Regions from separate parts of the Neobacillus sp. Fa239 genome, predicted to be linked through region 1. Evidence: a T-box and tRNA genes for the amino acid it is inferred to sense, from the RefSeq annotation. Region 1 holds a T-box; the other regions hold tRNA genes.

Region 1 (10,362 bases):
TGGAGCGGAACGCACTCGACTCCTGCGGGATAGAGAGGTCACTGGAGACCTCCCCGCGGAAAGCGAGTGCCTCGTGACAGGCAAAAGACAGCCTGTCCCTGCGATGATTATTCTAGGAAGCTTTCCTTAGTGCAGCCGAAATCGACAGGTACCTTTAACAAAAACCAAATGTGAAATGTCTGAATAGTAAAACATTAAAAAATCCGCAGATTACTTATCACATTTTAACTTTAATATGTTATACTAATTACAAGAAAACAAGTTAACAGTATAACACTAATGCGGAAGGGGCCGTAAAAATGAAAGCAAGAGTTGCCATAAATGGTTTTGGGAGAATAGGAAGGATGGTTTTTAGAAAAGCAATCCTTGAAAATAAACTTGAGATTGTAGCGATTAATGCGAGCTATCCTGCTGAAACATTAGCTCATTTACTTAGATATGATACGAATCACGGACCTTTTGAGGGTGAAGTCATCTCATTAGATAATGAGTTAATCGTAAATGGAAAAAGAATTAAGTTATTAGATAATCGTAATCCAGAAGAACTGCCATGGAAAGAATTAAACATAGATGTTGTCATTGAAGCTACAGGCAAATTCAATTCTCGGGAAAAGGCAGCCCTTCACTTGGATGCCGGAGCCAAGAAAGTGATTTTAACTGCGCCTGGGAAAGATGAAGATGTTACGATTGTCATGGGCGTCAATGAAGAAATGCTCAATGTAGACATTCATGATATCATCTCCAACGCTTCATGTACGACAAACTGTCTTGCACCAGTTGCGAAGGTATTGGACGAAACGTTTGGGATCGAAAGCGGCTTAATGACTACCATCCATGCTTATACAAATGACCAGCATAATATTGATAATCCACATAAAGATCTAAGAAGAGCACGCGCATGCGGACAATCTATTATCCCGACCACAACAGGTGCTGCCAAGGCTTTATCACTTGTATTACCGCAGCTAAAAGGGAAATTGCATGGTATGGCCCTTCGTGTTCCAACACCTAATGTATCGCTTGTCGATTTAGTAGTAGACCTTAAACAAGATGTAACAGTAGATGACATTAATAATGCATTTGTAGAAGCAGCACATGGGTCATTAAAAGGAATTTTGGATTTTACAATGGAACCGCTTGTTTCAGTCGATTTTAATACAAATGAGCATTCTGCCATTATTGATGGTTTATCAACGATGGTTATGGGAACAAGGAAGGTTAAAGTTTTAGCATGGTATGATAATGAGTGGGGTTATTCTTCAAGAGTAGTTGACCTAACCCTATTTGTAGCTGCTGAAATGGCGAAAACGACTCAAGTGAAAGTTGGGTAGCATACAAAAAAACTGCTGTCGAATGGCAGCAGTTTTTTTGTTTATTCTTTAAAATTCTACATAAATTAGAGCATATCTCCAGGTGCTGTCCACCTTTAGCCTATCAATAAAACTAGCCCAAAAAAATTTTTTTCATTTTGATAGGTTGCAAAAAAAATATAAACAAAGTATACTAGTCATCGTGAACTTCTTGAAATTAGGTAACGATTAATTACTTAAAGGGTTAGGACCTCTCTGGACTAACTTTCCCCCGTGGTAATTGCTCCTGTACCGTCAATAACAGGATTTCAAGAATGAAGCGGAAAAAGGTTAGAGGGGGAAATTGAATATGGAAACAATGGGTAGACACGTAATCTCTGAATTATGGGGATGCGATTTTGAAAAATTGAATGATATGGATTTTATTGAACAAACTTTTGTTGAGGCGGCTCTTAAGTCAGGTGCAGAAATTCGCGAAGTTGCTTTCCATAAATTTGCTCCACAAGGCGTGAGCGGTGTTGTGATCATCTCTGAATCACACTTAACCATTCACAGCTTTCCAGAACATGGATATGCAAGCATTGATGTGTATACATGCGGCGATTTAAATCCGAATATTGCAGCCGACTATATTGCTGAAGCTTTAAATGCAGAAACCCGTGAAAATATTGAAATCCCGCGTGGTATGGGTCCTGTTCAAGTAAAACAGGCGAAAGTTCTTTAATTCTAAAATATATGTAAATGAATTGACAAGGGGTGTATACGAATACACTCCTTTTTATTTTATTTACGCTTTATTATAATAAAGTTAAAGTGATTTTTTTGGAGGAATACTATGGCTATCTTTGGAAATGTATTTTTGAGATTTAGCAAGCAAATTGAGACTTCAGATCGACAAGCGGATGAATTGTTGAAAACACATTATTATAAGGCAACTTTTAATCAGCTTTTTCAATCGGTTGAGCATGTATTCAGCGGGGATGCGGATTGCCGGATTACTACTGTATCAAAGGAGCATGGAGAAATGGCCGTTGAAATAAATAAACCGTTCCCTTGCTTTTTAATAATCACTGTTGTATCGGTCAAGCCAATGGAAACAGCAGTGGATTTTATTCTTTCCACTGATAAATTCTCCCTTACCGGGGTTTATCCTGTTTTAAGAAAGCGAATCATTGCCTATTACGACAAGCTTAACAAAGTGCATACATACGTTGGAACAGCTAAAAACCATTAATAGTTCTACTTGTCTTACCTTATTCTTTTTAATAAGATATTGGTAAGAGGCTTGTTTTGCCTAGTTAGATTTGGAGCTGATTAACAATGAAGTGCCCAACATGTTTTAATTATGGTACACGTGTACTTGATTCTCGGCCGGTTGATGATGGACGGGCAACACGGCGCAGACGGGAATGTGAGGAATGTGGTTATCGTTTTACCACTTTTGAGAAAATAGAAGAGATCCCATTAATTGTTGTGAAGAAGGAAGGAACTCGGGAAGAGTTCAGCCGAGATAAAATTTTGAGAGGCTTAATCAAAGCCTGTGAAAAGCGTCCTGTTGCGTTAAAGGAATTGGAAGACATCACCCATGGTGTTGAAAAAGAACTGAGAAATCAAGGCATATCTGAGATTAAAAGTGAATTTATCGGCGAAATGGTCATGGACAGGCTTGCCCGGGTTGATGAAGTTGCCTATGTCCGTTTTGCCTCTGTATACCGTCAATTTAAGGATATTAATGTTTTTATTGAAGAATTAAAGGAACTGATTAACAAAGAGAAATCATAAGGAGCTAAAGCATTCTTTGGCTTCTTTTTCCACTTATAGAGAAAGAGGTGGTAACGATGGCGCAGCATTGGCAGGAGATCGTTCCTATTGACCGTTATATCGTAAGTGCTAATGGACTTCTGCATGATTATGACCGAAAAGTGCTGACCTTTTTGTATCAGCCTTTAATCGGGTCTGCATGCTTTAGTTTGTATATGACGCTTTGGTCGGAATTAGAGGAAAATCGATTATGGTCAGAATCCTCTTCCCATCACTTATTAATGAACCTATTAGGTCTAAATCTAAAAGATATTTATGAAGCAAGATTAAAGCTTGAGGGAATTGGACTTTTAAAGACATTTGTAAAGACGGAAGAAGATGAGCGTTCCTTCATTTATGAACTGCACCCTCCGTTAACCCCCGAACAATTTTTTTTGGATGGGATGCTTAACATCTATTTATATCGAAAGATTGGCAAGAACCATTTTGCACGGCTCAAACGTTTTTTTAGCGACCAACAATTGCCAGTGGATGATAGGTTTATGGACATCACAAAGGCCTTTCAGGAAGTTTTTAGCTCGGCCACTCCGGGGAGCCTTCAATATCATCAAGATCTTTCAGCTGAACTAACTGCAGATGGCCAAAAGCAGTTTATTGGCAGGCAGGATCAAAAAACCATTCAAATCGATTCGAGTTTCTTTGATTTTGAATTACTGTCAGCTGGTTTAAATGAATCACTCGTCCCCAAAAAGGCACTCACTTCAAAAGTGAAAAATGTGATTAGCAATCTGGCGTTTTTATACCAAATAGATGCAATTGAAATGAAAAACTTCATTTTGGGCGCAATGAATGAGCATGAAGAAATTGATATAGAGGAATTGAGAAAAGGGGTTCGTGATTGGTATCAATTTGTTAATTATGACCAGCTTCCGAGCCTTATAAACCGAACCCAGCCTGTAATCCATCAAGTTCAGTTAACCGAACCGAAAACACAGGAAGAAAAATTGATTCGTTATTATGAAACTACTTCCCCTTTAACGGTTTTTAAGGAGCTTTCAGGTGGTGTGGAGCCATCAAATGCTAATTTGGAAATTCTAGAGGAAATTATGATTAAGTACAAGCTTTCACCCGGGGTTGTGAATGTATTGATACAGGTTGTCATGATTAAATCCGATATGAAGTTTACCAAGGGATTTGTCGATTCAATCGCCAGTCATTGGGCCCGAAAGCAATTGAAAACGGTGAAGGAAGCTATGGAATTTGCAAAGAAAGATGAAGTATCTCGGGCAGAAAACAAAAAGGCTGGAAGAGGATCGAATAGAAAGCCAATTCGGAAAGAGCTGCTTCCAGACTGGTTTGATAAGGAAAAACAAAAGAAGACAGAAAAGAGTCCGGACTTAGAGGCTAAAAAACGAGATATAGATGAAATGCTTAAGGCATTAGACGAATAGAGGTGAGGTGACTTATGGAGAAGATAAACCAAACGTTAAAAAGGTTAGCCTCAAATAACGATTTCCAAAAACGATATGAAAAAATGCGTCAAGAAACCTTAGAACATCCTGACATTAAGGATTTTATTATAAAGAATCAACATGCCATTACAAAAGACTTAATTGACAGAAGCTTAGGAAAGCTTTATGAATATACAAACCAAAGCAAGGCTTGCAATAAATGTGAAAACCTTGAAAACTGCATCAATATGATGAAGGGCTATCAGCCTGAATTGTTTTTAACAAGAAATTCTATAGATGTTAGATACGAACGCTGTCCAAGAAAAATAATGCATGATGAAAAACGAAAAAATGAGAGTTTGATTAAGAGTCTATATGTGCCGAAAGACATTTTAAATGCCACTTTTGAAGACTTTATACGTGATGAAGACAGAATCGATGCTTTTCAAAAGACCCTCGCATTTTTATTGGCATATGAACAGGGAAAACAAACAAAAGGCTTATATTTATATGGTGAATTTGGGGTTGGGAAATCCTATTTGTTAGGTGCAATTGCCAATAAGCTCGCTCAAAAACAAATTTCATCGATGATTGTTTATGTCCCTGAACTTCTTCGCGAGATGAAAAGCTCTATTGCTGACTCAACCTTAAATGAAAAAATTGAGGCACTCAAAAAAGAACCGATCTTAATGTTGGATGATATTGGGGCGGAAGCAATGTCAAGCTGGACAAGAGATGAGGTTTTAGGACCGATTCTCCAATTTAGAATGCTTGAAAATCTTCCGACCTTTTTCACCTCCAATTTTGATTTTCAAGGATTAGAACACCATTTAACTTATAGCCAGCGTGGTGAAGAAGAAAGAATGAAAGCACGAAGAATTATGGAAAGAATAAAGACCATAAGTGAGCCGGTACTTGTTGATGGGCCAAATCGAAGAAGATAATTTAAATAATGAAGAAAAGGGCTGCCAGCGAAAACCGCGGCAGTCCTTTTTCTTTTTTGCGAACTTCTAAATTGGTCAAGTCCCCCATATATATTAGAAACCAGAAAATCGGTACGAGGGGGGATTTGGTTGGCAGAAATCATCTTCCAAAGTAAGATGGATGCACAGCGGTTTTATAATCATTTGCTAAAATGCTTACAAAATAAATTTGATAATCAATTTATTCTTCTTTATGAAGATCGATATATAGTAAAAATTATTGAAGGCGGTTTATCCAATCAAACCTTTGAAAAGATCAAAGAAGCATTTTGGGAGTTTATTGTTCATATAAAACGAGACGATTGGTATAGGGAAATTTTGAATAATCAATATTTATATGAGGACCCGGATGAGCAGCAGCAAATTATTGATATTATTTATTCCATTCAAGATGGGTATCGAAAGGAATTAGCGGTCTTTTTAAAGGACTCTGGAGAAGAGCCAAAAATCAAGGAAGCCATCAGCCAAATATTTCAAGAAAATATTTCCTTTTCATTTGATTCATTTTTCAAATTCCGCTTGCGTCCCTATTTGCAATTGCTTGAAAGCTATGTAGAAATTTCTATTGATGAATATAAAATGGAACAGGAATACCAGATGTTTGTTCAAACACTTCGAGAGTTTTTAGCGGGAAGAAAACCGATGATGAATATACTTCATTTGTTGTTTGATGAGGAGATTACCTTTTTCAATGAGGATCTTCTGGAATTGAAAAGGGCTGAACTCACAAAAATGATTGACCGTAAATTATTGTTTAATCATCCGATTTATGTTGACTCTGCATCCATTGCACCACTTTTATCACTCGCACCAACATCGATTTTTATTTACACGAAGGATTCTGAGGCACCGCTTATCCGCACCATTAAAAATATTTTTGAAGAAAGAGTAACGATTAAATCCTTTGAAACACTTCGAAAAATAAGAATGGCAGAGGGGACATCAGATATTTCTGAACATCATGCATAAAATAAAAAAATATTGCCAAAATAATAATTATGGTGTAAATGTCCCTTGATTTTTAAAAATGAAATCATTATAATAACCTACATAGCAAATTATTACAGTAAAAGTAATGATAAGGATAAGAGTATTTCTTTACGGTTACAAGAGAGGGAGGTCAAAGGCTGGAAGCCTCCTATCACGGAATAAATACTTACCACCTTTAAACTTCAGCAGTGAACGTCTGTTTAAGAGATCAGTAATTGTTGACGGTCAACAACCGTTATTTGTCCAAAGTCATTTTTATCTTTTTTAAAAATGAAAAATTGGGTGGAACCACGTGTTAATCATAACTCGTCCCTTTTCCAGGGACGGGTTTTTTATTTTTATCAAAAATGATTGGAGGAATTGTTATGTCAGACGTTGTAAAATTATCGTTTCCTGATGGAGCAGTAAAGGAGTTTTCAAAAGGAACAACAACGGAAGATGTTGCCGTATCTATCAGCCCGGGCCTGAAGAAAAAAGCGATTGCCGGTAAATGGAATGGCCAAATGTTCGATCTTCGCCGTCCGATCCTTGAAGACGGTTCAATAGAAATTGTAACGCCTGATTCTGGGGAGGCTTTGGAAGTTCTCCGTCACAGCACTGCCCATTTAATGGCACAGGCAGTTAAACGACTCTATCCTCAAGTAAATCTTGGTGTAGGTCCGGTTATTGAAGGCGGGTTTTACTACGATATGGATCTTGAGGAGTCATTAACACCAGAAGATCTTCCAAAAATCGAAAAGGAAATGGCGAAAATCGTAAATGAAAACCTTGAGATTATTCGCAAGGAAGTCAGTCGTGACGAAGCCGTCCAGCTTTTTAAAGAAATGGATGATCCATACAAGCTTGAACTAATTGAAGCCATTCCAGCTGAAGAGACTGTAACAATCTATCAGCAGGGTGAATTCCTGGATCTTTGCCGCGGTGTCCATGTTCCGTCAACTGGAAAAATTAAAGAGTTTAAACTTTTGAGCATTGCCGGTGCCTATTGGCGCGGTGACAGCAACAATAAAATGCTCCAGCGGGTTTATGGAACTGCGTTTTTCAAAAAAGAAGAACTGGCAGAGCACCTTCGTTTGCTTGAAGAGGCAAAAGAGCGGGACCACCGCAAGATCGGAAAAGAATTAAGCCTGTTTACAAATAATCAATTGATCGGCCAGGGGCTTCCGCTCTGGATGCCAAAAGGGGCAACAATCCGCCGAATTATCGAGCGATATATTGTCGATAAAGAAGTAAGCCTTGGTTATGATCATGTGTATACTCCGATAATGGGAAGCGTTGATCTTTATAAAACATCAGGACACTGGGACCATTACCATGAAGACATGTTCCCAGTTATGGAAATGGATAATGAGCAATTAGTGCTTCGGCCGATGAACTGCCCGCATCACATGATGATTTATAAAAATAGCATCCACAGCTATCGTGAACTGCCGATTCGAGTTGCAGAGTTGGGAACAATGCATCGTTATGAAATGTCAGGCGCATTATCTGGTTTGCAGCGTGTCCGAGGAATGACGCTAAATGATGCTCATATTTTTGTCCGTCCAGATCAAATTAAAGAAGAATTCCAACGGGTTGTTCGTTTAGTACTGGATGTTTATAAAGACTTTGATATTAGTGATTATTCCTTCCGCTTATCCTATCGTGATCCGCTAGATAAGGAAAAATACTTTGATGATGATGCAATGTGGGAAAAAGCGCAAAGCATGTTGAAGGAAGCGATGGATGATCTTGGACTGGATTATTTTGAAGCTGAAGGGGAAGCGGCCTTTTATGGTCCGAAACTTGATGTTCAGGTCAGAACTGCATTAGGTAAAGATGAAACACTCTCCACTGTCCAATTGGATTTCTTATTACCTGAGCGATTTGACTTAACTTATGTTGGCGAGGATGGCAAGCAGCACCGCCCAGTTGTTATTCACCGAGGGGTTGTTTCAACGATGGAGCGATTCGTTGCTTACCTAATTGAAGAATATAAGGGAGCATTCCCGACATGGCTCGCACCTGTTCAAGTTCAAGTCATACCGGTATCACCAGAAGCACATTATGACTATGCCAGGAAAGTACAGGATCAGTTAAAAGCTGAAGGCTTCCGTGTTGAATTGGATGGCCGCAATGAGAAAATCGGCTATAAAATCCGCGAAGCCCAAATGCAAAAAATTCCATATATGCTCGTTATCGGTGATAAAGAAGTGGAAGAAAGCGCTGTGAATGTCCGCAAATATGGTGAACAAAACTCAGAAACCAAGCTATTTTCGGAGTTTATCGCTTCCTTGAAGGCGGAAGTGAAAAAAGGATAATAAAACAAAGAGAGGCATCGCCTCTCTTTTTGTTTATAAAAAAACTGTTGAATAATTTTTCGTTTCTTGCTAAAATAAATTTCGTTGCCAATAACATTGTTAATTTGACATTACGTCTTTGCTTATGTTATAGTTACTAAGGTAAAAATTGAATACAATTATGGGAAAAGAAGAAGCACCCGCTTCTCACCTGATTGACGCTTTAGCAGTTGGCAGGTTTTACGTGAACTTTTTAGTTTGATTACTTTTGTTTCGTAAAGTGTGGGTGTGCTCATCCGCACTTTTTTATATGCATGAAAAACAAAACAATGCTTAAAAGTTTTAGTATTTACCAATGCAGCTATGTGTCATGAGAAAAGGGCAGCCTTTTATAAATCCTTCTTGTCCTGAATGATGTATTTGTAATTAAACCTTGGAGGTGGCTAATTATTAGCAAAGACATGTTGTTAAATGAGGGAATTCGCGCTCGTGAGGTTCGCCTGATTGATCAAAACGGTGAACAGCTTGGAATCAAATCCAAAAACGAAGCGTTGGAGATTGCTGGAAGAGTGAATCTTGATTTGGTACTTGTAGCACCAAATGCAAAGCCTCCAGTAGCCCGAATTATGGACTATGGCAAATTTAAATTCGAGAATCAAAAGAAGGAAAAAGAAGCTCGAAAGAATCAAAAAATTATCGTCACTAAAGAAGTTCGTCTGAGCCCGACAATTGATGAGCATGACTTTAATACAAAGCTTCGCAATGCTATTAAGTTTTTGGAAAAAGGCGACAAGGTAAAAGCTTCAATCCGTTTTAAAGGCCGAGCGATTACCCATAAAGAAATCGGTCAGCGTGTATTAGACCGTTTTTCAGAAGCGTGCAAAGAGGTTGCGACCATTGAGTCACATCCGAAAATGGATGGACGGAGTATGTTCCTAGTCCTAGCACCTAAATCAGACAAGTAATAAGGAGGATATCCCAATGCCAAAAATGAAAACTCACCGCGGCGCTGCAAAGCGTTTCAAAAGAACCGGAACTGGTCAATTAAAGCGTGACCACGCTTATACAAGCCACTTATTTGCTAACAAATCTACAAAAGCAAAGCGTAAGCTTCGTAAATCATCACTTGTTTCAAAAGGTGATTTCAAACGCATTCGTCATTTATTAACTAATATCTAATCATCTCGAGTATTTTCGATTTATATAGGAGGGAAATTACATGCCACGTGTAAAAGGCGGTACTGTTACTCGCAAACGTCGTAAAAAAGTTCTTAAATTAGCTAAAGGTTATTTCGGTTCAAAACATACATTATATAAAGTTGCTAACCAACAGGTTATGAAATCTTTAATGTATGCATTCCGCGATCGTCGTCAGAAAAAGCGCGACTTCCGCAAACTTTGGATCACTCGTATCAACGCAGCTGCTCGTATGAACGGTCTTTCTTACAGCCGTTTAATGCATGGATTAAAGCTTGCTGGTATCGAAGTAAACCGCAAGATGCTTGCTGAATTAGCAGTTAGCGATGCTAACGCATTTGCTGAATTAGCAAACGTTGCAAAACAACAAAATAACAAGTAATTTTATAAT
Region 2 (10,362 bases), 140 kb from region 1:
GCCATTGCTCTGGAAGCTCTACCTGATAGCCTTCGACAATCTTTTGTTCAAATAAACCGTGTTTATAGCGAATTCCATGGCCGTGTCCCGGCAAGTTCAGCGTTGCAATGGAATCTAAAAAACAGGCGGCTAATCTTCCTAAGCCGCCATTTCCTAAACCAGCATCTGCTTCTAACTCTTCTAACTCACTTAAATCAATACCGAGTTCTTGAAGTCCTTCAAAGACGACCTCTTCAATCCCAAGATTGATTAAGTTTTGCCTTAAAAGCTTCCCCAAAAGATATTCAATGGAAAGGTAGTAAACCTGCTTTCCCGTTGAAGCCCTGTACCGTTCATTTGTGTTGATCCAGTCATTGCTGACATACTCACGTACCATGTTTCCCAGTGTTTGAAAATGGTCACGTTCCGTGCTTTCTGCAAAGCTCGTGCCACAGACCATTTCAATCCGTATTAAAAAGTGTTTTTTGAACTCTTCCTTACTAGAAAACATGTGTTTCACTCCTTGAGATGAGCTCGGCATATAGCTGATTATAGCGGAAGGCCGATTGAGCCCAGCTATTATCCATTTCCATTGCTCTTTGAACAAGTGGTTTCCATACGTCCTTATTAGGGAAAAAGCTTAATGCTCTTCTGATCGTGAAAAGCATATCATGCGCATTAAAGTTTCGGAAGGAAAAGCCATTTCCTTCTCCTGTTAACTCATTCCATGCCTGAACCGTATCGTTTAATCCTCCCGTTTCACGGACAATCGGAATTGCGCCATATTTCATGGCAATCAACTGACCCAACCCGCATGGCTCAAAAAGGGATGGCATTAAAAACAAATCGGCAGCCGCATAAAGCTTATGGGCAAGCGGTTCATTAAATTCTGTAGAGACTTTTAACTTTTCCGGATACACTCTTGCTGCTTGGCGGAAGTATTCTTCAAACTCATAGTCTCCTGTTCCAAGGATAATGATTTGAATATCTTCCTGCAGAATTTCACGGAGAACACATTGAACCAAATCCAGTCCTTTTTGCTTTGTCAGCCGGGAAATCATTACCATCAATGGGGTCGTTGATACTTGAGGAAGTCCAAAAAGCTTTTGAATCTCCTTTTTATTTTCAACTTTATTTTTATGGTCTTTGGCTGTATAGGTTTGGTAGATAAGAGAATCATTTACCGGATTATAAAAGTCCTCATCAATACCATTTAAAATCCCGAACAGGTCTTCCTTTCTTTCCCTCAGAAGCCCGTCAAGCTTTTCGCCATATACAGGTGTTTGAATTTCCTGCATATAAGTCGGACTGACCGTTGTTATTTTATCAGCCGCAACAAGAGCAGCTTTCATAAAATTAGTGTTCCCAAAAAACTCTAATTGACCTGCGTAAAAGGACTGGATATCCAGTCCAAGCAGGTCTTCTAGTACCTCTTTTGGGAAAATCCCCTGGAATTGCAAGTTGTGTATGGTAAAAACAGTTCGAATTTTTCCATACCCTTCTCGCTTGTAATATTCTTTTCTTAACAGAAATGGAACCATGGCGGTATGCCAGTCGTGGCAATGGAGAACATCGGGATAGAACCCGATATGTCCTATTGCCTCTAACACCGCCCGATTAAAAAAGGCAAATCGTTCTCCGTCATCGTAATACCCATATAAGCCTTCACGTTTAAAATAGTATTCATTATCAATAAAATAATACGTTACCCCTTGAAACTCAAGTTCTTCAATTCCGCAATATTGGTTTCTCCAACCAACCGCAACCGTCAATTCAGCTACTTTTTTCATGTCTTTTTTATAATGATCAGCAATTGGCCCATATTTAGGAAGAATCACTCTTACATCAGTTCCAAGACTTGTTAACTCTTTTGGAAGAGAACCGGCAACATCGGCAAGTCCCCCGGATTTTACAAATGGACCACATTCTGATACAGCAAATAATACTTTCACGAATTAATCAACGCTCCTTGCTTTGAACCTTTACGAATCACATATGGTGCTTGTGCCGTACCGATAATTTTGGTGCCCGCCTCTATTTTTACATCCTTATCAAGGATAACTGAATCTAAGAAACAATTATCTTCAATTTGACACTTCTGCATAATAATACAATTTTTAATAACCGAACCTTTGCCTATTTTAACGCCACGTGAAATGATGCTGTTTTCAATGTTGCCGCTGATTAAACAGCCATTGGCTATCATGGCATTCTGCACATTTGAACCTTTTAAATACTTGGTCGGCGGCTCATCCTTTACTTTCGTATAGATAGGCTGCTCTTTTAGAAATAATTGTTTCCAAACATCTGATTCCATTAAATTTAAGCTTGTAGAATAATAGTTTTGGATAGAATCGATCATTACCGCATACCCATTATAATCATAATGGCAAATTGTATAATTGTGGTTAATGTCTAATACCACATCTTTTATACAGGTGTATCCAGTTTCGTTTCTGGTTTCAAGCAGTTTAATTAGCAGCGAAGTTTTGACCAAATACATCTCCAGTGATCTTCCATCGACGTGGTGGATTTCTGTTATATCGCAGCCGGAACGAATATGGCTGTCTAACAATGGTCTGAAGTCCATGTTAAAAACGGTATAGCAATTAGCAATGATGGCATATTCCTGCGAACTACGATAAAAATAGTCCATATTGGCTGCAAAATTTTCAAATGACCCAATTTTATTTCTATCATTATCAATAATAGGCGATGGAAAAAAGAAAAGTCCATCCCGTTTACGGTTTAAATCCCAATTCTTTCCTGACCCAAGATGATCCATTAATGAACGGTATTGCAGCTTTGGAAAAATAGCGACACTGCGAATTCCTGAATTCACCATATTGGATAAAACGAAATCAATTATGCGGTAACGGCCCCCAAACGGCAATGCAGCCAATGATCGATGCGTTATAAGGTCCTCCAAATCATCATGATAGGTTGTTGCATCTATTACTCCCAAAAGCTCTTTTTTCAATTTTAGCCCCTCCTGTTTTTTTAAAAAGCAGGATATAACCCGCTTAACAATTCTTGTGTCACCAGAACAATTTCATCATCAAGGGAACGGATAACAGCTCCGTCAGGGATCGTTATATCTGCTGGAACAATCGCTTTCTCAATAAATACATTCTCACCGATTATCGCATCTGGCATGATAACGGACTCTTTAATGATGGACCCTTTTCCTACACTAACTCCTTGGAATAAAACCGACTTCTCAATTTCTCCTTCAATCGAGCAGCCCTCATTAATCAATGACTCCTTAATTACCGCCTTTTGCGAAATATACTGAGGCGGTTGATTCGGATTCACCGAATAGATTTTCCATCCATGGTCAAATAAATCCAGATCACATTTCTCATTTAATAAATCCATGTTGGCTTCCCAAAGACTATGTACCGTTCCAACATCCTTCCAATAGCCTTTAAATGGATATGCATATAATCTCTTTTTTTCCTCTAGTAATAATGGGATAACATCTTTACCAAAATCATGACTTGAATAAGGATTCCGTTCATCCATTTCTAAATATTCCTTCAGTATATTCCAACTGAAAATATAAATTCCCATTGAAGCAAGGTTATTTTTAGGGCTGCCTGGCTTTTCCTCAAACTCTGTTATCCTCATATCCTTATTCGTACTCATAATCCCAAAGCGGCTTGCCTCTGCCCATGGAACTTCTATTAGGGAAATTGTCACATCGGCACGTTTTTCAATATGATATTCCAGCATACTCTCATAATTCATCTTGTAAATATGATCGCCTGAAAGGATTAATACATATTCAGGCTGGTATTGCTTTAGATAATTAAGATTTTGATAGATGGCACTCGCTGTTCCTGTATACCACTTTACCTCTGAGGATTCACTGTACGGGGGTAAAACGGTTACCCCTCCATCTTTACGGTCAAGGTCCCAGGCACTGCCGATGCCGATATAAGAATTCAATAAAAGTGGTTGATATTGAGTCAAAACCCCCACTGTATCAATCCCGGAATTCGAACAATTACTTAAAGTGAAATCAATAATCCGATACTTTCCTCCAAAAGGGACAGCCGGCTTCGCAAGTTCCTTTGTCAGCGAATTAAGTCTGCTTCCTTTCCCTCCTGCCAACAGCATGGCTACGCACTTTTTCTTTCCCATTTCCTTTTCTCTCCTTTCGTTTTTTGACGGGCCTTAAGATCTGAAAACCGAAGGGTGGAATCGTCACATTAACCGAATATGGTTTACCATGATAGGGCTCATCCGTTGATACGATGGTTCTTTTATTCATTAACCCCGCACCACCAAATTCCACTTGATCACTATTAAAAATTTCTCGATATTCCCCTTTAGCCGGAACGCCAATTCGATAATTTTGATAATTGCAGCCTGTAAAATTCCCGATAATAATTAAAAAATCACCTTGTTTTTTTCCTCTGCGGATAAAGGAATAAATCGATTGCCCGCAATTATCTGCATCAATCCATTCAAAACCGTCCCATAAATGATCCAATTCATATAACGCTTTTGAACGTTTATATAGCTTTGTTAATTGTTTAACATATTCATTTAATGATTGGTGCATGTCATATTCCAGTAAGTTCCAATCCAGCTGTTCCTTATCTTTCCACTCAGCAAATTGCCCTAATTCAAACCCCATAAACAATAACTTTTTCCCGGGGTGGGCAAACATATACCCAAGCAATAGCCTCAGCTGTGCAAATTTCTCCCAATACTCCCCTGGCATTTTATCTAGTAATGATTTTTTCCCATGTACCACTTCATCATGAGAAAGGGGCAGCATAAACGTTTCTGAAAAAGCATATAAAAGGGAAAAAGTAACCTTTGAATGGACCTTTGACCGAGAATAAGGCGCTGTTTCCATGTATTCAAGAATGTCATTCATCCAGCCCATATTCCATTTATAATCAAAGCCCAGTCCACCGTGGTTGACGGGAACAGTCACTTGAGGAAAGTCAGTGGAATCTTCCCCTATCATTAAAAAGGAAGGATCATGATCATGAATTTCTTTATTAAGCTTTTTCAAAAAATTTATTCCAAATGGATTTTCCTGCTTACCGGATGAATTTGGCCAATAGATGATATTCGCAACTGCATCCATCCTAAACCCATCAATATGGTAATATTTCATCCAAAAAAAGGCATTTGAAATGAGGAAACTTTGAACCTCGCCTCTTCCTAAATCAAAATTAGCCGTTCCCCAAACATGATTTTCTCTGTCATTAACATCATTATAGGAATAAATATGTGTGCCATCGAAGCGATATAAACCATGTGCATCCTTACAAAAATGTCCTGGTACCCAATCAAGGATTACGCCTATTCCATGCTGGTGACATTGGTCAACCAAATACATAAAATCCATAGGCTCTCCATATCTTGATGTAACAGAAAAATATCCTGTTCCCTGGTATCCCCATGAACCATCGAATGGATGCTCAACAAGGGGAAGTATTTCAATATGTGTAAATCCATGCTCAATAACATAGGGGATTAGTTCCGCAGCAATTTCTTTATAAGTAAAGAAATCACCATTCTCCTTCTTCTTCCATGACCCCAAATGCACTTCGTAAATAAGTGATGGCTCAGAAAGGAAGTTCTTTTTTCCCTTTTGATTCATCCAATATTCATCTTGCCAATCATATTCCTCAAATGAATAGACGACCGAAGCTGTATTGGGTCTCACTTCTGAATAAAAGGCATACGGATCTGCTTTTAATATGATTTCTCCAGCTGATGTGAAAATTTCATATTTATAAATTCTCCCTGCAAGATCCTCATTCACAACGAGAATCCAGACACCTTCATCATTTACCTTTTGTAATTCATATCCCTTACCGTTCCAGTTATTAAAATCCCCTACCAGCCTTACCATGTGAGCATTAGGGGCCCAAACACAAAAACGTGTATACACTTTGTCGGTTTCTTTAAAGATATGAGCGCCAAAAAGCTGATGACTTTGGAAATAACTTCCTTCATGAAATAAATGCAACTGATATTCAGTAGGAAATATTGTATTTACCGCCATGGCTCTCCTCTTCCCAAATGAATTATGTATTTCAAAGTTAAATTATAATTCCTACTTCCCAATATTCCTCGAAATACTTTTTTATCTTTTCTGACAATTAACTATTTTATTTTACATCTTTTCCGATAATCCGACGGGATTCAACAATAATTGACAAAGAAATTAACTTAACTCGACAAATGTTCTCAAAAAAAATATTTTTGTTCTTTAGAAGAATGCGCTTACAAATAAAGCTGCTAGATTAAATGAATCATGATTCATTAAAATAATGGGATTTTTTTTCGGAAGTGTTAGGGGATTATGATGGTGAGATGAGGTTTAGGGGATTAGGGAATCTTCTTATTTACCAATACTCCTACTTAAATGATGATTCGGGCATTTGGAAGTTGCTCTATTGACCAAAACCCCTTCTGAGATGATGATTCGGGCAATTGGGAGTACTCCTATTTACCAAAACCCCTGCTAAGATGATAATTCGGGCAATTGGGAGTCCTTCTATTGACCAAACCCCCTGCTAAGATGATAATTCGGGCAATTGAGAGTCCTTCTATTGACCAAACCCCCTGTTGAAAACAAGATTCGGGCATTAGGAAGTCTACCTATTAACCAAAGCTCCTCATAATATGAAGGTTCAGGCAATAAAACCAAACAAAAAACCTGATGATATACTATCATCAGGTTTTTCGTATGACCCCTACGGGATTCGAACCCGTGTTACCGCCGTGAAAGGGCGGTGTCTTAACCGCTTGACCAAGGGGCCAATAAATTTATGGCAGAGAAGAAGGGATTCGAACCCTCGCGCCGGTTACCCGACCTACACCCTTAGCAGGGGCGCCCCTTGAGCCACTTGGGTACTTCTCTATAAAGGCTCCGCAGGTAGGACTCGAACCTACGACCGATCGGTTAACAGCCGATAGCTCTACCACTGAGCTACTGCGGAATAGTGGAAAGTTATTTTACTATTGCCAAAAACTATGGTGGGCCTAAATGGACTCGAACCATCGACCTCACGCTTATCAGGCGTGCGCTCTAACCAGCTGAGCTATAGGCCCATATTGGAGCGGGTGATGGGAATCGAACCCACTACATCAGCTTGGAAGGCTGAGGTTTTACCAGTAAACTACACCCGCAAAATTAATGGGGCGACTGATGGGAATCGAACCCACGAATGTCGGAACCACAATCCGATGCGTTAACCACTTCGCCACAATCGCCATGATATTAAATCTAAAAAATTAAATGGTGGCTCAGGACGGAATCGAACCGCCGACACAAGGATTTTCAGTCCTTTGCTCTACCGACTGAGCTACTGAGCCAACATATGGCGGTCTGGACGGGACTCGAACCCGCGACCTCCTGCGTGACAGGCAGGCATTCTAACCAACTGAACTACCAGACCAAATTGCGGAGGCAGGATTTGAACCTGCGACCTTCGGGTTATGAGCCCGACGAGCTACCAGACTGCTCCACCCCGCGATAATAGAAATGAAACTTAACATTGCTGAAGTTTAAATAATATGGCGGAGGAAGAGGGATTCGAACCCCCGCGCGGTTTAACCCGCCTGTCGGTTTTCAAGACCGATCCCTTCAGCCGGACTTGGGTATTCCTCCATATTATATGAAAATTACTGGTGGACCTTGTAGGACTCGAACCTACGACCGGACGGTTATGAGCCGTCTGCTCTAACCAGCTGAGCTAAAGGTCCAAGTTAAAGTACAATTTAATTCTAATTTCATTTGGTAGCGGCGGAGGGGATCGAACCCCCGACCTTACGGGTATGAACCGTACGCTCTAGCCAGCTGAGCTACACCGCCAAAGTATCAATGAAATTTAATTGGTGGAGTCTAGGGGGATCGAACCCCTGACCTCCTGCGTGCAAAGCAGGCGCTCTCCCAGCTGAGCTAAGACCCCAATATATAGTGAAGTAGATGGTCGGGAAGACAGGATTCGAACCTGCGACCCCTTGGTCCCAAACCAAGTGCTCTACCAAGCTGAGCTACTTCCCGTAAAAATAATGGCGCGCCCGAAAGGAGTCGAACCCATAACCTTCTGATCCGTAGTCAGACGCTCTATCCAATTGAGCTACGGGCGCATTATTTATAAGTGATTTTGTTATCGAAAAAACACTGGTGCCGAGGACCGGAATCGAACCGGTACGGTAGTCACCTACCGCAGGATTTTAAGTCCTGTGCGTCTGCCAGTTCCGCCACCCCGGCAAATATGGAGCGGAAGACGGGATTCGAACCCGCGACCCCCACCTTGGCAAGGTGGTGTTCTACCACTGAACTACTTCCGCATAATTGATTTAAATGGTGCGGGTGAAGGGAGTCGAACCCCCACGCCTTGCGGCGCCAGATCCTAAGTCTGGTGCGTCTGCCAATTCCGCCACACCCGCATATTGAAAGTTATTTTGCTTTCACAAAAAACTCTGGTGAGCCATGAAGGACTCGAACCTTCGACCCTCTGATTAAAAGTCAGATGCTCTACCAACTGAGCTAATGGCTCAAAAAATAAATGGTGCCGGCTAGAGGACTTGAACCCCCAACCTACTGATTACAAGTCAGTTGCTCTACCAATTGAGCTAAACCGGCAATTATTGAAGATTATTTTCACTTTCGCGAAAAAATCATGGTGGAGGATGACGGGATCGAACCGCCGACCCTCTGCTTGTAAGGCAGATGCTCTCCCAGCTGAGCTAATCCTCCATTTATACAGCCTGGCAATGTCCTACTCTCACAGGGGGACATCCCCCAACTACCATCGGCGCTGAGAAGCTTAACTTCCGTGTTCGGGATGGGAACGGGTGTGACCTTCTCGCCATTATTACCAGACTATTTATCAGACACTATTTTATTATAATGTCTTTTTAGATTTTTTCAAGAGGAAATTTATAAAAATTTCATTCCCTCAAAACTAGATAATGCAGAAGAAGTTTTCGTAAAAACGAGGTAATCTTAAAATTGGTTAAGTCCTCGATCGATTAGTATCAGTCAGCTCCACATGTTGCCACGCTTCCACCTCTGACCTATCAACCTGATCATCTTTCAGGGATCTTACTAGCTTGACGCTATGGGAAATCTCATCTTGAGGGGGGCTTCATGCTTAGATGCTTTCAGCACTTATCCCGTCCGCACATAGCTACCCAGCGATGCCTTTGGCAAGACAACTGGTACACCAGCGGTGCGTCCATCCCGGTCCTCTCGTACTAAGGACAGCTCCTCTCAAATTTCCTGCGCCCACGACGGATAGGGACCGAACTGTCTCACGACGTTCTGAACCCAGCTCGCGTACCGCTTTAATGGGCGAACAGCCCAACCCTTGGGACCGACTACAGCCCCAGGATGCGATGAGCCGACATCGAGGTGCCAAACCTCCCCGTCGATGTGGACTCTTGGGGGAGATAAGCCTGTTATCCCCAGGGTAGCTTTTATCCGTTGAGCGATGGCCCTTCCATGCGGAACCACCGGATCACTAAGCCCGACTTTCGTCCCTGCTCGACTTGTAGGTCTCGCAGTCAAGCTCCCTTATGCCTTTACACTCTGCGAATGATTTCCAACCATTCTGAGGGAACCTTTGGGCGCCTCCGTTACTCTTTAGGAGGCGACCGCCCCAGTCAAACTGCCCACCTGACACTGTCTCCCACCCCGATGAGGGGTGCGGGTTAGAATTTCAATACAGCCAGGGTAGTATCCCACCGACGCCTCCACCGAAGCTGGCGCTCCGGTTTCTCAGGCTCCTACCTATCCTGTACAAGCTGTACCAAAATTCAATATCAGGCTACAGTAAAGCTCCATGGGGTCTTTCCGTCCTGTCGCGGGTAACCTGCATCTTCACAGGTACTATAATTTCACCGAGTCTCTCGTTGAGACAGTGCCCAGATCGTTACGCCTTTCGTGCGGGTCGGAACTTACCCGACAAGGAATTTCGCTACCTTAGGACCGTTATAGTTACGGCCGCCGTTTACTGGGGCTTCGATTCAGAGCTTCGCTTGCGCTAACCCCTCCTCTTAACCTTCCAGCACCGGGCAGGCGTCAGCCCCTATACTTCGCCTTGCGGCTTCGCAGAGACCTGTGTTTTTGCTAAACAGTCGCCTGGGCCTATTCACTGCGGCTCATCGAGGCTATTCACCTCAATGAGCACCCCTTCTCCCGAAGTTACGGGGTCATTTTGCCGAGTTCCTTAACGAGAGTTCTCTCGCTCACCTTAGGATTCTCTCCTCGCCTACCTGTGTCGGTTTGCGGTACGGGCACCCAATATCATCGCTAGAGGCTTTTCTTGGCAGTGTGGAATCAGGAACTTCGGTACTATATTTCCCTCGGCATCACAGCTCAGCCTTCACGGTGAACGG
Region 3 (10,362 bases), 2.1 Mb from region 1:
AAAATCAGATCTGAGATGATGCGGAATTAAGTGCAGCGGGTCTTCATGCATCGGACAGCCCTTTATGGCAAAAACAGAGCCCCTGTCCGTATGGGAATAACTTTCAAGTCCTCTTTTTAGCATGGTAACCAGCGTGGATTTCCCGCCGCTTACCGGGCCCATTAATAACAATATACGTTTTCTGACATCCAGCCTTTTGGCAGCTGGATGGAAATATTCTTCCACAAGCCGCTCCAATGCTTCCTCTAAGCCAAATAATTGATTGTTAAAGAAATTGTACTTCTTCGTCCCTTTTTCTTCTTCAATTCCTGCGTCTTTGATCATATTATATACGCGTGAATGTGCAGATTGTGCTACCCATGGCTTATCCTTTAACAACTCCAAGTAATCAGCAAACGACCCTTCCCAACGAAGTTTTTCCTCTTCTTCACGAAACATCTCGATTTTTTTTAAAATATCCATAAGGCCCTCCCCCTGTACTTTATCAGAGACGATTAATATACTCTATGCGCTTGATTCTTTGAACATGCGTAACCAAGACGTATTCGTGTCTATCTTTTTTGTTTTATCCTTAGGAATATTTACCTTTTCATTTTTTAAAGTTAGGATATAATAAAATTATATGTTCACTAATTTAAAAAATTAATGTGGGAGGAATACATAAACATGCACACATTTATCGTTATTTTGGTCATGATCGCCTTTTTAGCCGCCATCTTTACAGCTGGATATAACGACAAACCGGGCGCAAATAAATAAGCAAAAAAAGAGACCGATTCTGGCCTCTTTTCTTTTTATTTTAAATTAGGATAGTCCTGCTGCCGCAATGCTTCGTAGATTAAGATGGCTGCGGTATTGGACAGGTTTAAGGAGCGAATATTATCATTCATTGGGATTCTTAAGCTGACCTCTTTATTATTTTCAATAACATCCTTTGGAAGCCCCGTTGTTTCACGACCAAAAATAAAGTAGTACTCCTTATTTGGATCGCTATAATCAAAGGAAGAATGTGGCTTTTGGCCAAATTTGGTCAAATAAAAAAACTCGCCGCCGGCATTTTTTTCATAAAAATCATCTAAGGAATCGTAATAAACAATATTAACGAATTCCCAATAATCTAATCCAGCCCGCTTTAACATTTTATCATCAGTAGAAAATCCTAATGGACGGATTAAATGTAAAGTGGCACCTGTTCCTGCACAGGTTCTGGCAATATTCCCTGTATTTGATGGAATCTGTGGCTGATATAATACTACATGCACTGACACGTTTACTCACCTCATAAGCCATTATACCGACTCTGAGTATTGTCTACAAGAAATCAACCAATAATTGAAAAAAACTTATATTTGATATTTGGTGTATAAGCAGAAGAATCTTCATATGCCCAGTATCTTTTCCGGCTATTATACGTATGGGCATTTACTAATGGCATGCCATTAGCATCCTTGCCGGTGACCATCGTATTATGATTGAAGCGGCCATCTCCTTCAAAATCGTAACAAATGATATCACCCAATAGAAGTTGATCAGGACTGCTAACTTCTTTAGCCATTAATCCGCTCTTTGAATTAGCTAAGTATAATCTTAATGAATGTGCCATTGCCCAGCTATAGCTATAATTTTTATATTGCAGCCACCAGCCACTTCCACGCTTCGGAAATCCTCTCATTGGTGCCCCGCCTGATCTAAGGCATTGAGAAATGAAATTGGTACAATCATTTTGAAACTTAATATAGGATGGATTATAGCTATTCCACCACAGTTCCGCATATTGCACAGCTTTCAGTCGATTATATTCATAGTTCAAGCGCTCGGGATTTTCTTCTGAGAGGTCGGGTAGTGCTTCTTCTTGTTTGTCAAAAATATATGGATTGATTTCTTCATCCATTATCAGTACATTCTTATAGAACTTCCCTATTCTTTCTTCAACCTCTTCTTCTAAATAAAGGCTCCCTTTTTGCTTAATTAAGTATTGAAAATGGGTCTCGTATTTGATGGTTTGAAAATCGCCGTCGGTTGTTTCTTCGATTATTTTTCCAGCCGCTTTTACCTTTACGATTTCGGCAGACCGCTTCGCTAATGATTCCTTCTTTTTTTCAGCCTTAGAATAATAATCACTTTCATTTCTTGGGCTCCCAACAAACTGTTGAAGCCGTTTTTGAAATAAATCTTGGAGTAATTCTCGCATGGATTTCCCCCCTTTCCATTCATACATATGAAGGAAAAAGGAATTTAAAAGCAAAAAAAGAGCCAATTCGCTCTTTTATTGTTTATAATAATTAAGGCCTTTTTCAATTTCTTTTTGAACGGTTTCATCATTTTCCTGCCCTTTTGCCTCCAGCAAGGCAGCATAAGCATGGTCCCCGCCGATTTTTCCAAGAGCCCATGCCGCTGTTCCTTTCGTAACAGGGCTTGGTTCATTCTTCAATACTTCTATTAAATCAGGTACTACCGTATCGTCCTTAAAATGCGCAAGAGCAATGATGGCATTCCGCTGAATCGGCTTTTTCCCGCGCCATGCACCGGAAACATGTCCGAACTTGGCTTTAAATTCACGATTGCTCAATTTCAATATAGGGGTTAACAGAGGTTTCGCTACTTCCGGTTCAGGCTCAATCTCATCATGGAAATGAAACTCTTTTCCTTTATTAACCGGGCAAGCAGTTTGACAGGAATCACATCCATAAACACGATTGCCGATTTTTTCCCTAAATTCGTCAGGTATCAGATCCTTCGTTTGTGTTAAAAAGGAAATACAATGCTTGGCATTGATTTGTCCACCCTGAACCAAAGCACCTGTTGGGCAGGCATCAAGGCATTGCGTACAAGTACCGCATTGGTCCTCCATTGGTGTATCCGGCTCAAAGGGAAGACTCGTTATCATTTCCCCAATATAAACATAAGAGCCAAACTCAGGAGTAATAATCGCACAGTTTTTCCCGCTCCAGCCGATTCCTGCTCTCTGTGCAACAGCGCGGTCAGAAAGTTCACCTGTGTCTACCATGGATTTCAAGCGTGCGCCAGGAGCTTTTTCTAAAATAAAGGCTTCAAGCTTCTTCAATCGATCTCGAAGAACATGATGGTAATCCAATCCCCAAGAGGCTCGAGAAAAAATCCCTCTTCTTTCCCCTTTTTTGCTGACGACTCTAGTTTTCATTTTCGACGGATACGCAATCGCAATCGAGATGATTGATCTTGGTTCCTCCAGAAGCAAAGAAGGATTGGTGCGTTTCTCAATATCCGGCTCCTCAAAACCGGATTGATAGTCTAATTCCTGCTGCCGGATTAATCTATTTTTCAACTCACTAAAGGGATCGGCTGTAGTAAAACCAATTTTATCGATCCCAATTTCCTTACTGTACACAATGAGCTCTTCTTTTAGTTTTATAATATCCACAGGCGGCCTCCCCCTTCATTATTTATTTCATATCCTTTTATGATAAACTATTATTAACGTATTTTGGAGGTGAAAAGCTTGGAAATTACCCTTTCAGCAGCGCTTATCGAGCAGATTTCCAATTTTAAAGCAGGAATTATTGAATATAAAAATATCACGGTCGGAGACTCTCCCCAAATGGTAAAAGGACGGCTCCAGCTTTTCCAAGAGTCCATTTTTTTTGAATTAGAAAACAAGAACGTCACTGATTTACCGGGAATTCAGGAATGGCGCAAAGTGTTTAAAATGCTTGGAAAAGATCCAAACCGTTATCGCCCCTCAAACGAAGCACTAATTCGCAGGGTGCAAAAGCAAAATTACCTTAACCCCGTGCAAAGTGCTATCGATATCAATAATTTCTTCTCCTTACAATATCAAGTACCGATTGGCATTTATGACCTTGACCGGCTAACAGGACCGGTTGAAATCCGAATCGGCCGAAAAGGAGAAGAATATAATGGCTTAAATGGCCGGATTAATTCGTTGGAACATTTGATTATCGCTTGTGACCAACAAGGCCCATTTGGGAGCCCATTCGTGGATTCGGAACGATCACCCGTAACGGAAAAAACAACAAATGCTCTGCAAATCATTTACTTAAGGCCATCGATTGAGCAAGCATCTGCAGAAAAGCTTACCGAATCGTTATTGAATATGTTTGTCCAAGTACATGGTGGTGACGCATCGTTTCGCATTCTTGGATGCTCATAAGGCATCTTTTTTTCAGTAAAAAAAGAAAAACGCAATGCATCGTTCTCTATTGTAACGATACACTGCGTTAGTTATGTATGGAGCGGGTGATGGGAATCGAACCCACTACATCAGCTTGGAAGGCTGAGGTTTTACCAGTAAACTACACCCGCATGGTTAAATGAATAATAATTCATTTCATCTGACGTATATTATAATACATGGTTTGCTAAAATTCGTCAAGGAATTTTACGAAATTTGTCGAAATCCTCACTTGCTTTACCTAGGTGGGTTTACTCTCATCATTAATTTAGAGCTGGTTGATTTTCTTCCAGCTCTCCTTTATACCTTGTTATTTTATGTGAAAATTGATCCAGTTAAGAATGTCCGTCACCACTTCGGCCCTATTTATTTCATTCAATATTTCATGGCGGGCATCTTGATAAAATTTATAGGTTACATCTGTAATTCCAGCCTTTACAAAAGCCTGATAGGTTTTTATAACACCCTTTGTTTTACCTCCAACCGGGTCCTTGCTTCCAGAAATTAAGTAGATTGGAAGATTCAAAGGAATAGCGGCTATATTGGAAGGATGGTTGATAATTTCAAGACCTTCGAGGAGGTCATTGAAAAATCCGGAAGTAAAAACGGCTCCACAAAATGGGTCCTCGATATATTTATCTACTTCCGCTTCATCCCTGCTCAACCAATCAAATTCGGTACGATATGGACGAAACCCTTTATTATAACTGCCAAACGTTAATTTGTTCATCAACGGGCTTGATGTCTTTGCTCCTTTATTAATCATTTCACGCTTCGCAATGATTCTTCCCAGCTTCCCCATCCATCCAGGATCCCCACCTGTTCCTGAAAGAATAACACCCTTTAACACCTCCCCTGATAACTGAATATATCTTCTTGCTAAAAATGATCCCATACTATGACCAAAAAGAATGATGGGAACATCAGGGTTTTCCTTCTTAATAATCGTTGTCAACTGAATTAAGTCCTCTACTGCTTTCTCAAACCCTTGTTCAGCCGCAAAATAGCCCGGACTATTATTCAGTTCCCCCGTTCTTCCATGCCCCCGATGATCATTACCGTAAACATGGATTTTATGAAAAAACAGCTCATTAGCAAATGATTCGTATCTCTGAATATGCTCTGCCATACCGTGGGCGATTTGCACAATGGCACGCGGTGCTTCCTCCTTTTCTGATGCCCACTTACATGCATAAATTTCAGTAGAATCATTGGTTAAGAATGAAAACGAAGATAGAATGACCAGACCGACCACTCCTTTTAAAATCTAGCGATAGATTAAGGTAAGTGCATGGGCTATACATCTAATACAGTTTATTAAATTGAAGTTGGATATATTTCAGCTAAAATAAAATTTAAAGTGGTGCCTGTAAGAGTATCATTTCGGATTTTTACTTTATACTTGTCCCAAAAAAGACCGTCTTAAAAAAGAAACGGTCTAAAGGTTTTCTGAGTGTCAATTAATGCCCATAACGCTTCTTCAACATCATTTCCAGCTAATTAAGGGGATCCTAGTAGTATCGACGAGGTGAGCGGCTGCCAAAAGGGTGAACGTGTTCTAAATCAGCATGGCGGAAGCTAATCATTGGTACTGCATCTTCAAGTGAAAATCCATCGGATGAAAAACCGCCTGTTACACTGACTTGAATTAAATCACCAGGTTTTGTTACATCACCACTAATTGTAACTACCAAGATTTGTGGGTTTGATTGAGTAGCAGCGTCTTTAGTAGAATCGTCTGTTGAATCGTCTGTTGAATCAGCTTCTGTTGGAGGAGTGGATTGTTCGATTTTTTGAGAGAACATGACTGCTGAACTTGGTGCAAGTGTGATTGGAACGGATGGTAGAAGAGCTGTCATTTCTGAAGATGGAAAATTGGAGCCATTTGGGTCGGATACAATTAAAGCTTGATGGATCTCTACATATACTGTTAAAGCTGTTCTGCTAAGATTCGTAAGGGAAATAAATACATGGTTAATAGGATTTCCACTGCTCGTTTTATTTGGTACCAAAAACGGACCTGTTGTAAGTGAAGGCATCGAATTCACCTCCTTTCAAAATGTAATCTATCATTCCATATATTAAATGCAAAAAGTGTTCTATTTGATAGGGACAATTTATATAGTTAATCCGTACATTTTATGTGATTATTTGTAAAAATAATATATGAAGAAATCAAATTTACGGGATTTAAATCTTGTGAGCAATGATATTTCAGGCCATGAAACTTAATTTTGTTAACGATCTTTTGTGATTTTTATATGAAGAATTCTTCTAAGTTATCTATTCTTCTTTTTGAGCATTTTTTGCTAGCGTAGACTCCTTCCTTCTCTGATTTGTAGTCTGAAGCTTGTAGCCTAACACTGGCGACACTTTTGGTTGCTTTCTCTTCTGTATTGTCGCCAATAGGCTTCATAGGCGACAATATCGGCAACTTCTTCATTTTCTTTTCCAATTAAAAAGAAACTCTTTAACTACACATTCTGGTTCAATAACGAAAAAAGCACTCACAAACATTGATTTAACAACATTTGTGAGTGCTTTACAGCGTTTAAATTTAGTTTATCTAAATCTAAAGATACCGGTGGTCGGGGTCGAACCGACACTCCAGAGGAACACGATTTTGAGTCGTGCGCGTCTGCCAATTCCGCCACACCGGCGTAATAAAATTTTAAATAAATAATGCCGAGGACCGGAATCGAACCGGTACGGTAGTCACCTACCGCAGGATTTTAAGTCCTGTGCGCCTGCCAGTTCCGCCACCCCGGCGAAATCTAATTACCTGTTCTAATCCAAAACCCAACATTTATTTAATTGGAGGCGGCAACCGGATTCGAACCGGTGGTAAAGGTTTTGCAGACCTCTGCCTTACCACTTGGCTATGCCGCCGTATTTTATGGAGCGGAAGACGGGATTCGAACCCGCGACCCCCACCTTGGCAAGGTGGTGTTCTACCACTGAACTACTTCCGCAAATTGGCTGGGCTAGCTGGATTTGAACCAACGCATGTCGCAGTCAAAGTGCGATGCCTTACCGCTTGGCTATAGCCCAATAATAATACAATTTATTGAAATATTCAATACTTTTAATGGGGCGACTGATGGGAATCGAACCCACGAATGTCGGAACCACAATCCGATGCGTTAACCACTTCGCCACAATCGCCACAATAAAATCAATTGGCAGGGGTAGTAGGAATCGAACCCACACCAAAGGTTTTGGAGACCTTCGTTCTACCTTTAAACTATACCCCTATGTTATGAAAAGTTATTTTCACTTGTGCGAAAAAAATTTGGTGGAGGGGGACGGATTCGAACCGCCGAACCCCGAGGGAGCGGATTTACAGTCCGCCGCGTTTAGCCACTTCGCTACCCCTCCACATAATATTAACTGAATTTGTCAGCTTAAGGTGCCGACGAGAGGAATCGAACCCCCAACCTACTGATTACGATTCAGTTGCTCTACCAATTGAGCTACATCGGCGTATCTTTTAATCTAAATGGTGGCTCAGGACGGAATCGAACCGCCGACACAAGGATTTTCAGTCCTTTGCTCTACCGACTGAGCTACTGAGCCAACATATGGCGGTCTGGACGGGACTCGAACCCGCGACCTCCTGCGTGACAGGCAGGCATTCTAACCAACTGAACTACCAGACCGAATTGCGGGGACAGGATTTGAACCTGCGACCTTCGGGTTATGAGCCCGACGAGCTACCGGACTGCTCCACCCCGCGACAATATTATGGTGGAGGATGACGGGATCGAACCGCCGACCCTCTGCTTGTAAGGCAGATGCTCTCCCAGCTGAGCTAATCCTCCATTATAATGAAAGTTATTTTCCCTGACGCGAAAAAACTTTGGTGACCCCTACGGGATTCGAACCCGTGTTACCGCCGTGAAAGGGCGGTGTCTTAACCGCTTGACCAAGGGGCCAAAAATAAAAGTATTATGGCGGAGAGCAAGGGATTTGAACCCTTGAGACAGGGTTACCCGCCTACACGATTTCCAATCGTGCTCCTTCGGCCACTCGGACAGCTCTCCATAATAATGGCTCCGCAGGTAGGACTCGAACCTACGACCGATCGGTTAACAGCCGATAGCTCTACCACTGAGCTACTGCGGAATAATGATATAACAGCCTGGCAACGTCCTACTCTCACAGGGGGACAGCCCCCAACTACCATCGGCGCTGAGAAGCTTAACTTCCGTGTTCGGGATGGGAACGGGTGTGACCTTCTCGCCATTATTACCAGACTATTTATCAGACACTATTTTATTATAATGTCTTTTTAGATTTTTTCAAGAGGAAATTTATAAAAATTTCATTCCCTCAAAACTAGATAATGCAGAAGAAGTTTTCGTAAAAATGAGGTAATCTTAAAATTGGTTAAGTCCTCGATCGATTAGTATCAGTCAGCTCCACATGTTGCCACGCTTCCACCTCTGACCTATCAACCTGATCATCTTTCAGGGATCTTACTAGCTTGACGCTATGGGAAATCTCATCTTGAGGGGGGCTTCATGCTTAGATGCTTTCAGCACTTATCCCGTCCGCACATAGCTACCCAGCGATGCCTTTGGCAAGACAACTGGTACACCAGCGGTGCGTCCATCCCGGTCCTCTCGTACTAAGGACAGCTCCTCTCAAATTTCCTGCGCCCACGACGGATAGGGACCGAACTGTCTCACGACGTTCTGAACCCAGCTCGCGTACCGCTTTAATGGGCGAACAGCCCAACCCTTGGGACCGACTACAGCCCCAGGATGCGATGAGCCGACATCGAGGTGCCAAACCTCCCCGTCGATGTGGACTCTTGGGGGAGATAAGCCTGTTATCCCCAGGGTAGCTTTTATCCGTTGAGCGATGGCCCTTCCATGCGGAACCACCGGATCACTAAGCCCGACTTTCGTCCCTGCTCGACTTGTAGGTCTCGCAGTCAAGCTCCCTTATGCCTTTACACTCTGCGAATGATTTCCAACCATTCTGAGGGAACCTTTGGGCGCCTCCGTTACTCTTTAGGAGGCGACCGCCCCAGTCAAACTGCCCACCTGACACTGTCTCCCACCCCGATGAGGGGTGCGGGTTAGAATTTCAATACAGCCAGGGTAGTATCCCACCGACGCCTCCACCGAAGCTGGCGCTCCGGTTTCTCAGGCTCCTACCTATCCTGTACAAGCTGTACCAAAATTCAATATCAGGCTACAGTAAAGCTCCATGGGGTCTTTCCGTCCTGTCGCGGGTAACCTGCATCTTCACAGGTACTATAATTTCACCGAGTCTCTCGTTGAGACAGTGCCCAGATCGTTACGCCTTTCGTGCGGGTCGGAACTTACCCGACAAGGAATTTCGCTACCTTAGGACCGTTATAGTTACGGCCGCCGTTTACTGGGGCTTCGATTCAGAGCTTCGCTTGCGCTAACCCCTCCTCTTAACCTTCCAGCACCGGGCAGGCGTCAGCCCCTATACTTCGCCTTGCGGCTTCGCAGAGACCTGTGTTTTTGCTAAACAGTCGCCTGGGCCTATTCACTGCGGCTCATCGAGGCTATTCACCTCAATGAGCACCCCTTCTCCCGAAGTTACGGGGTCATTTTGCCGAGTTCCTTAACGAGAGTTCTCTCGCTCACCTTAGGATTCTCTCCTCGCCTACCTGTGTCGGTTTGCGGTACGGGCACCTTTTATCTCGCTAGAGGCTTTTCTTGGCAGTGTGGAATCAGGAACTTCGGTACTATATTTCCCTCGGCATCACAGCTCAGCCTTCACGGTGAACGGATTTTCCTATTCACCAGCCTAACTGCTTACACGCACATATCCAGCAGTGCGCTTACCCTATCCTCCTGCGTCCCCCCGTTGCTCAAACGATAAAGAGGTGGTACAGGAATATCAACCTGTTGTCCATCGCCTACGCCTTTCGGCCTCGGCTTAGGTCCCGACTAACCCTGAGCGGACGAGCCTTCCTCAGGAAACCTTAGGCATTCGGTGGATGAGATTCTCACTCATCTTTCGCTACTCATACCGGCATTCTCACTTCTAAGCGCTCCACCAGTCCTTACAGTCTGGCTTCAACGCCCTTAGAACGCTCTCCTACCACTGACACCTAATGGTGTCAATCCACAGCTTCGGTGATACGTTTAGCCCCGGTACATTTTCGGCGCAGAGTCACTCGACCAGTGAGCTATTACGCACTCTTT

Evidence for each region. A T-box is a leader RNA that pairs with one kind of tRNA and senses whether it is charged. The one in region 1 lies ahead of thrS (threonine--tRNA ligase), so its partner is inferred to be a tRNA-Thr.
Region 2: it has a tRNA-Thr gene. The T-box ahead of thrS (threonine--tRNA ligase) is inferred to sense a tRNA for this amino acid. The anticodon was not compared.
Region 3: it has a tRNA-Thr gene. The T-box ahead of thrS (threonine--tRNA ligase) is inferred to sense a tRNA for this amino acid. The anticodon was not compared.

The regions. Positions count from the first base shown of each region.
Region 1 covers NZ_AP041611.1:4,326,170-4,336,531, reverse strand. The annotation lists gene ACZ5XR_RS21475 (glyceraldehyde-3-phosphate dehydrogenase) at 300-1,331, shown strand; gene speD (adenosylmethionine decarboxylase) at 1,660-2,034, shown strand; gene ACZ5XR_RS21465 (hypothetical protein) at 2,146-2,544, shown strand; gene nrdR (transcriptional regulator NrdR) at 2,631-3,092, shown strand; gene ACZ5XR_RS21455 (replication initiation and membrane attachment family protein) at 3,149-4,522, shown strand; gene dnaI (primosomal protein DnaI) at 4,537-5,466, shown strand; gene ACZ5XR_RS21445 (putative sporulation protein YtxC) at 5,596-6,474, shown strand; T-box leader at 6,572-6,812, shown strand; gene thrS (threonine--tRNA ligase) at 6,861-8,795, shown strand; ribosomal protein L20 leader region at 8,957-9,088, shown strand; gene infC (translation initiation factor IF-3) at 9,236-9,739, shown strand; gene rpmI (50S ribosomal protein L35) at 9,756-9,953, shown strand; gene rplT (50S ribosomal protein L20) at 9,994-10,353, shown strand.
Region 2 covers NZ_AP041611.1:4,466,742-4,477,103, forward strand. The annotation lists gene ACZ5XR_RS22105 (glycogen/starch/alpha-glucan phosphorylase) at 1-490, opposite strand, end outside; gene glgA (glycogen synthase GlgA) at 480-1,931, opposite strand; gene ACZ5XR_RS22115 (GlgC family sugar phosphate nucleotidyltransferase) at 1,928-2,959, opposite strand; gene ACZ5XR_RS22120 (glucose-1-phosphate adenylyltransferase) at 2,980-4,125, opposite strand; gene glgB (1,4-alpha-glucan branching protein GlgB) at 4,067-6,013, opposite strand; tRNA gene ACZ5XR_RS22130 (tRNA-Glu) at 6,702-6,773, opposite strand; tRNA gene ACZ5XR_RS22135 (tRNA-Ser) at 6,784-6,874, opposite strand; tRNA gene ACZ5XR_RS22140 (tRNA-Asn) at 6,882-6,953, opposite strand; tRNA gene ACZ5XR_RS22145 (tRNA-Ile) at 6,989-7,065, opposite strand; tRNA gene ACZ5XR_RS22150 (tRNA-Gly) at 7,070-7,143, opposite strand; tRNA gene ACZ5XR_RS22155 (tRNA-His) at 7,152-7,227, opposite strand; tRNA gene ACZ5XR_RS22160 (tRNA-Phe) at 7,254-7,329, opposite strand; tRNA gene ACZ5XR_RS22165 (tRNA-Asp) at 7,336-7,412, opposite strand; tRNA gene ACZ5XR_RS22170 (tRNA-Met) at 7,416-7,489, opposite strand; tRNA gene ACZ5XR_RS22175 (tRNA-Ser) at 7,532-7,624, opposite strand; tRNA gene ACZ5XR_RS22180 (tRNA-Ile) at 7,643-7,719, opposite strand; tRNA gene ACZ5XR_RS22185 (tRNA-Met) at 7,752-7,828, opposite strand; tRNA gene ACZ5XR_RS22190 (tRNA-Ala) at 7,850-7,925, opposite strand; tRNA gene ACZ5XR_RS22195 (tRNA-Pro) at 7,944-8,020, opposite strand; tRNA gene ACZ5XR_RS22200 (tRNA-Arg) at 8,030-8,106, opposite strand; tRNA gene ACZ5XR_RS22205 (tRNA-Leu) at 8,142-8,230, opposite strand; tRNA gene ACZ5XR_RS22210 (tRNA-Gly) at 8,236-8,310, opposite strand; tRNA gene ACZ5XR_RS22215 (tRNA-Leu) at 8,325-8,409, opposite strand; tRNA gene ACZ5XR_RS22220 (tRNA-Lys) at 8,444-8,519, opposite strand; tRNA gene ACZ5XR_RS22225 (tRNA-Thr) at 8,530-8,605, opposite strand; tRNA gene ACZ5XR_RS22230 (tRNA-Val) at 8,644-8,719, opposite strand; rRNA gene rrf (5S ribosomal RNA) at 8,729-8,845, opposite strand; rRNA gene ACZ5XR_RS22240 (23S ribosomal RNA) at 8,975-10,362, opposite strand, start outside.
Region 3 covers NZ_AP041611.1:765,002-775,363, reverse strand. The annotation lists gene ACZ5XR_RS03680 (PrkA family serine protein kinase) at 1-462, opposite strand, end outside; gene trmL (tRNA (uridine(34)/cytosine(34)/5-carboxymethylaminomethyluridine(34)-2'-O)-methyltransferase TrmL) at 795-1,268, opposite strand; gene ACZ5XR_RS03670 (amidase domain-containing protein) at 1,322-2,191, opposite strand; gene queG (tRNA epoxyqueuosine(34) reductase QueG) at 2,267-3,400, opposite strand; gene ACZ5XR_RS03660 (B3/B4 domain-containing protein) at 3,479-4,150, shown strand; tRNA gene ACZ5XR_RS03655 (tRNA-Gly) at 4,229-4,302, opposite strand; gene ACZ5XR_RS03650 (alpha/beta hydrolase) at 4,482-5,426, opposite strand; gene ACZ5XR_RS03645 (hypothetical protein) at 5,683-6,210, opposite strand; gene ACZ5XR_RS03640 (hypothetical protein) at 6,429-6,626, opposite strand; tRNA gene ACZ5XR_RS03635 (tRNA-Leu) at 6,751-6,831, opposite strand; tRNA gene ACZ5XR_RS03630 (tRNA-Leu) at 6,855-6,940, opposite strand; tRNA gene ACZ5XR_RS03625 (tRNA-Cys) at 6,987-7,060, opposite strand; tRNA gene ACZ5XR_RS03620 (tRNA-Gly) at 7,069-7,143, opposite strand; tRNA gene ACZ5XR_RS03615 (tRNA-Gln) at 7,148-7,222, opposite strand; tRNA gene ACZ5XR_RS03610 (tRNA-His) at 7,261-7,336, opposite strand; tRNA gene ACZ5XR_RS03605 (tRNA-Trp) at 7,352-7,425, opposite strand; tRNA gene ACZ5XR_RS03600 (tRNA-Tyr) at 7,465-7,549, opposite strand; tRNA gene ACZ5XR_RS03595 (tRNA-Thr) at 7,582-7,654, opposite strand; tRNA gene ACZ5XR_RS03590 (tRNA-Phe) at 7,672-7,747, opposite strand; tRNA gene ACZ5XR_RS03585 (tRNA-Asp) at 7,754-7,830, opposite strand; tRNA gene ACZ5XR_RS03580 (tRNA-Met) at 7,834-7,907, opposite strand; tRNA gene ACZ5XR_RS03575 (tRNA-Val) at 7,917-7,992, opposite strand; tRNA gene ACZ5XR_RS03570 (tRNA-Glu) at 8,032-8,106, opposite strand; tRNA gene ACZ5XR_RS03565 (tRNA-Ser) at 8,123-8,214, opposite strand; tRNA gene ACZ5XR_RS03560 (tRNA-Asn) at 8,222-8,296, opposite strand; rRNA gene rrf (5S ribosomal RNA) at 8,311-8,427, opposite strand; rRNA gene ACZ5XR_RS03550 (23S ribosomal RNA) at 8,557-10,362, opposite strand, start outside.